Regions from separate parts of the Clostridium gasigenes genome, predicted to be linked through region 2. Evidence: a T-box and tRNA genes for the amino acid it is inferred to sense, from the RefSeq annotation. Region 2 holds a T-box; the other holds one or more tRNA genes.
The links. A T-box is a leader RNA that pairs with one kind of tRNA and senses whether it is charged. The one in region 2 lies ahead of ileS (isoleucine--tRNA ligase), so its partner is inferred to be a tRNA-Ile.
Positions count from the first base shown of each region.

Region 1: it encodes a tRNA-Ile, which carries the amino acid that the T-box ahead of ileS (isoleucine--tRNA ligase) is inferred to sense. The anticodon was not compared.

Region 1 covers NZ_CP071376.1:1,465,165-1,468,358, forward strand. The annotation lists rRNA gene J1C67_RS07070 (23S ribosomal RNA) at 1-1,134, shown strand, start outside; rRNA gene rrf (5S ribosomal RNA) at 1,266-1,382, shown strand; tRNA gene J1C67_RS07080 (tRNA-Ile) at 1,391-1,467, shown strand; tRNA gene J1C67_RS07085 (tRNA-Ala) at 1,471-1,546, shown strand; gene J1C67_RS07090 (hypothetical protein) at 1,806-1,946, shown strand; gene J1C67_RS07095 (hypothetical protein) at 2,233-2,676, shown strand; gene J1C67_RS07100 (VanZ family protein) at 2,917-3,194, shown strand, end outside.
Region 2 covers NZ_CP071376.1:1,133,670-1,136,863, forward strand. The annotation lists gene ileS (isoleucine--tRNA ligase) at 1-1,961, opposite strand, end outside; T-box leader at 2,045-2,266, opposite strand; gene J1C67_RS05605 ((2Fe-2S)-binding protein) at 2,542-2,760, shown strand; gene J1C67_RS05610 (class I SAM-dependent rRNA methyltransferase) at 2,926-3,194, shown strand, end outside.

The DNA of each region.
Region 1 (3,194 bases), 330 kb from region 2:
CAAGCAACTGTTTAACAAAAACACAGGTCTCTGCTAAAGCGTAAGCTGATGTATAGGGGCTGACTCCTGCCCGGTGCTGGAAGGTTAAGGGGAATGCTTAGCGCAAGCGAAGGTGTGAACTTAAGCCCCAGTAAACGGCGGCCGTAACTATAACGGTCCTAAGGTAGCGAAATTCCTTGTCAGGTAAGTTCTGACCCGCACGAATGGAGTAATGACTTGAGCACTGTCTCAACTGCAAATCCGGCGAAGTTGTAGTGCGAGTGAAGATGCTCGCTACCCGCGATTGGACGGAAAGACCCCGTAGAGCTTTACTGTAGCTTAGCATTGAATTTCGGTATTGTCTGTACAGGATAGGTGGGAGACTGGGAAGCTAGGGCGTTAGCCTTGGTGGAGTCATCCTTGGGATACCACCCTGACAGTACTGAGGTTCTAACTGGACGCCATGAAACTGGTGACAGGACATTGTTAGGTGGGCAGTTTGACTGGGGCGGTCGCCTCCTAAAAAGTAACGGAGGCGCTCAAAGGTTCCCTCAGAACGGTCGGAAATCGTTCGAAGAGTGCAAAGGCAGAAGGGAGCCTGACTGCGACACCTACAAGTGGAGCAGGGACGAAAGTCGGACTTAGTGATCCGGTGGTACCTCGTGGGAGGGCCATCGCTCAACGGATAAAAGCTACCTCGGGGATAACAGGCTGATCTCCCCCAAGAGTCCACATCGACGGGGAGGTTTGGCACCTCGATGTCGGCTCGTCGCATCCTGGGGCTGTAGTAGGTCCCAAGGGTTGGGCTGTTCGCCCATTAAAGCGGCACGCGAGCTGGGTTCAGAACGTCGTGAGACAGTTCGGTCCCTATCCGTCGCGGGCGTAGGAAATTTGAGAGGAGCTGTCCTTAGTACGAGAGGACCGGGATGGACCGACCTATGGTGCACCAGTTGTTCCGCCAGGAGCATCGCTGGGTAGCTAAGTCGGGACGGGATAAACGCTGAAAGCATCTAAGCGTGAAGCCTCCCTCAAGATGAGATTTCCCATAGCATAAGCTAGTAAGACCCCTTGAAGAACACGAGGTTGATAGGTCAGAGGTGTAAGTATGGCAACATATTTAGCTGACTGATACTAATAGGTCGAGGGCTTGACCAATTTACAATAATTCATGTGCAATTTTCAGAGAACAAAACTCTGATAAAAAAATATAAGAGACTAAATTAATATTTAGAATCTTAAAATAACTGTTGACAAATAAGTTTAAAACAGTTATACTTAATAAGTAATCTGGTGATGATGGCGTAGAGGAAACACTCCTTTCCATTCCGAACAGGAAAGTTAAGCTCTACAGCGCTAATGGTACTGCACGGGCAGCTGTGTGGGAGAGTAGGACGTCGCCAGGTCAAAACTAGGATCTTTAGCTCAGTTGGTTAGAGCAACCGGCTCATAACCGGTCGGTCTGGGGTTCGAGTCCCTGAAGGTCCACCATATGGGGGTATAGCTCAGTTGGGAGAGCACCTGCCTTGCACGCAGGGGGTCGCAGGTTCGATTCCTGTTACCTCCACCATATTAAAAGTTACGATTTATATCGTAACTTTTTTTGCTTTAATTTAGATATTATTGTAACTGTCGAAAAAGAGAGTAAAAACTCTAAAAATTTAGTTATCAATTATTAATTATATATATTATAATTAATAATATATAGTAAAGGTTTAAATAGAGAATAAGATTATTTTTAACAAAACTGGTTTTCATTCATAAACTAGTAAGGTACTTAATGAATATAAAATCAAACAAAACAAACTTTGAAATGGGGAGTGTTTTTTGTGGGCAATAAATCTGGGTTAGAACAAAGGATAATAGAACTAAAATTAGAGAAAAGGGAATTGCTATTAGCAGGAAAGAATATAAATAAGATAGACGAATTAATAAAAGAAGTAGAAGAAGAGATAAAATGTTTAAGATAGGTTGAATAATTATAAGAAAGTTATTATTAGGGCATAAATACATATATGTATTTATGCCCTTTACATTTATAGAGCTAAAAAGAAAATAGACTAGAATATTACTAGTTATTTTAAAAAAGATATTTTAGGCATAGAAAATACTAAGAAGGGTTATATATTAGCAATTATAGAAATAGGTATAGAAGGATAATTAATAAGAATATAGCATATATTTAATAAAATAAACATATTAAGATATGAGGCATATATTTATGTTATTAATTGAGTAAGAGAGAGGTGAGCTTATATGATAAGAACTGTTGTATGTGAAAAAGAGGGATGCAGTGGTAGTAGATTCCATATAGTAACTGATAATAATGAAATAGTATTAACGTGTGACCAATGTAAGAGTGAAAATAAATATGATATAAGTTATTATGATTTCATAATGTTGTCAAATTGTTCTAAATGTAATAATGATACGTTTAAAGTATTTAAAGATACAGATAGAGATGGTGTTTATGCAACATGTACTGAATGTGGTGCGGTTCCTGAAAAAGTATATATAGATCCTGATGGAGCACAAGTATCATATGAAGGGAAATTATTAAATGATATAAAAGATACATTACACCTAGTAGAACAAAGGATGTGTAACTTAGAAGTTAAGGTACAAGATATAGAGAGAGGACAAGGAATGTTAGAGCAATCTTTAGCTTATATTAATAGATATTTAATAGATCGTGATTAATATCTATACAAGTTAAAATTAAATAGTGTATAATTTTTAAGGAGATTAATATATTATTTAATTTAGACATCTTTAAAAATATAATAGTAAATATGAGAGTTTATTTTATTTCATGATTTGTTTATTTAATACAGAATAGCACTACTACTAGTGTATTAAATTTATTTGTTTGTAATAAAATATATATCAAAGTAAAGTCTATTATTTTTGAGGATGCTTTAAAACTTAAGGAGAATAGATATGATCAGAAAAAACAAAGTGATATCATGGGTAATGTTATTAGTATGGATGGGAATAATATTCTTTATGTCCAATCAAACGGGTGAGGTATCAAGTAATCAAAGTGATTTGGTAATAAAAATATTTGAGTTTTTAGGTATAAGATTAGATTCGTATTTTGGAGAGCTAGCAACTTTTATAATAAGAAAAGCATCACATTTCACTGAATATCTAATTCTATTTTTGCTTTTATATAGAGTAAATTGTTTGTATATGGGTAAAAGAAATGCTAAATTATA
Region 2 (3,194 bases):
AACACGTAGAATGAATATACATTCCAAAAAGTTCCTAGGAACTTTCTTTGAACTTCAGCAACATCATCAACTGAGAATCTTGTTGGAAGCCATGGAGCACTTGCAGTGTAGAAGTGCCATCTTGTAGCATCTGCACCTTGTGAATTTAACACTTCAAACGGATCAACAACATTTCCCTTTGATTTTGACATCTTTAAGCCCTTTTTATCAAGAACATGACCTAATACTATACAGTTTTCAAATGGATTTCTATCAAATATAGCTGTTGAAATAGCTAACATTGTATAGAACCAACCTCTAGTTTGATCAACTGCTTCTGATATAAATTGAGCTGGGAAGTTTTGATCAAATAATTCTTTATTTTCAAAAGGATAGTGTAATTGAGCAAATGGCATTGATCCTGAATCAAACCAACAATCAATAACTTCTAATGTTCTAGTCATTTCTTTGCCACATTTCTCACAGTTTAAATGAACTTTATCTATATAAGGTTTGTGTAATTCTATACCTTCTGGTACATTAATACCTTTTTTATTTAGTTCTTCTATACTTCCGATACATTCTCTGTGGCCACATTCACATTCCCATATTGGAAGTGGTGTTCCCCAGTATCTATCTCTTGAAATACCCCAATCAATAACATTTTCTAAGAACTTACCAAATCTTCCTGTTCTTATATTGTCTGGATTCCAATTGATTTTATCATTGTTTTCTAATAATTTACCTCTTAAAGTACTCATTGCAACAAACCAACTCTCTCTTGGATAATAAAGAAGTGGTGTGTCACATCTCCAACAATGTGGATATGAATGAGTATGCTTTTCAGCTTTTACTATTTGGTTATTTTCTTTTAAGTATTTAACTATGCTCTCATCGCATTTTTTAACAAACTTTCCTGCCCATGGAGTAACTTCATCTACAAAATTACCACTTGTATCTACTAAATTAATAAATGCTAGTTTATTTTGTGCTGCAATTAAGTTATCATCTTCTCCATAAGCTGGAGCTATATGAACCACACCAGTACCATCTGCTAATCTTACATAATCACCATGAACTACAACAAAGGCTTTTCCTTCTGGCTTATGGAATTGCATTAATTGTTCATATTCTAAACCTAAAAGCTCTTCGCCTTTAAATTCTTTTATTATTTCTACATCTTCTCCTAAAACATTACCTATTAAATCTTTAGCTAAGATATAAATTTCATCTTCTTTTTTAACTTCAGCATAATCATACTTTTTGTTAATACATAATGCTACATTTGATGGTAATGTCCAAGGAGTTGTTGTCCAAGCTAATATATACTTGTTTTGTTCTCCCTTTACTTTAAATTTAACAATTGCAGTTAAATCCTTAACATCTTTGTATCCTTGAGAAACTTCATGTGATGAAAGACCTGTTCCACATCTTGGGCAATAAGGCATTACTTTATGACCTTTATATAGAAGCTCTTTATCCCACATTTGTTTTAAAGCCCACCATACTGATTCTATGTATGAATTATGATAAGTTACATAAGGATTTTCCATATCTACCCAATAGCCTATTTGATTAGTCATTTTTTCCCACATGCTTACATATGAAAAAACACTTTCTTTACATTCTGTAACGAATTTTTCTACACCATATTCTTCTATTTGTGGTTTACCTGAAATTTTAAGTTTCTTTTCTATTTCAAGTTCAACTGGAAGACCGTGAGTATCCCACCCAGCTTTTCTTATAACCTTATATCCCTTCATAACTTTATATCTTGGGATTATATCCTTCATAACTCTTGTTAAAACATGACCTACGTGAGGTTTTCCATTTGCTGTTGGAGGACCATCATAAAATGTGAAATATTCCCCATCTTGGTTCATATCAAAGTTCTTTTTAATTACGCCCTTGTCTTCCCAAAGTTGTGTAACTTGTTTTTCCATACCAACAAAACCTGTTGGCAATTCAACTTTCTTATACATAAACAAAAATCTCCCTTCTTATTTTTAATATTAGCTAATACTTACTAAATTATTCTATTAAAGCATAAAAAAACCTCATCCTATATAAGGACGAAGTTGAATTCGCTATACCACCTATGGTCTATTATTTCGAGTACCATCATACTCTATCCTATAACGTAGGATAACGGGATAAGCTTAATTAGTAAAAACTTTTCAGCCCCCAACTCCTAGGTGATTTTCATTAAGCTATTCTATGACTTTACACTAGCCAGCCACTCTCTAAAAGAAATCACTTAAATACTTTTCCTAATCATCGTCTTTATATTTTTTTAATTATATATCACTGTAAATTTATTGTCAATTGACATTATGTATATTTTACTATAAAATGCAGCAATATTAAAGATACAATGAAACTTTTTCTAAAATAAATATTTCATTTCAATAATAAAACTTAACTGATAATTTTTATTAATTAGTATTGACTTTTGTTTTTACTTTTTGTTATAATAGAGTCATAGAAAATAACTTTTAAATTTATTTTTTATCCCCTTTTATTTTCAATTAGTACATTCTATGCAATTAGGAGGATAACTAAATGGAAAATAATTTAACAGAAGAAGTCCTTGATAAGATAACAAAAACTTGTACTTGCAGGGCAATCCCAAGATCCAAAATTAAAGATGCAATTAATGCCGGAGCACACACAGTGGAAGCAGTTTCCAAAGTAACTGGAGCTTGCACTGGTGGATGCAGAGGCTCAAGATGCGCCCCTAAAATCAAAGATTTGATTGAAAAGCACCTTGAAAAAAAATAATACATGGCCCCTACCTTGTATTATCCATACAATTGTACTTCCCCTTAGCCACCTGTTATTAAAACAGGTGGTCTTTATTTTGCATATTTTTTTATTATTAATAAATTCATATATGCTTTGTGTTATAATCTTATAATAATTTATTAGGTAAGGAGTTGCTTGAAAATGACATGTAAGTTTTATTTACATATTGGAAAAAGTAAAAAAGTAGAAAATGGTCGTCCTTGGGTTTACACTGACGAAATTAATGAATATGATGGCGAATATGAAAATGGAGATATCGTTGAAGTATACGGACCTAGAAAAAATTTCCTAGGTAAAGGATACATAAACGATAAAAGTAAAATAACAATAAGAATAATGACTAGAAATATAGATGAAGAAATAAATGAAGAGTTTTTCAAAAATAGGTTTGCTGCGGCTTGGGATTATAG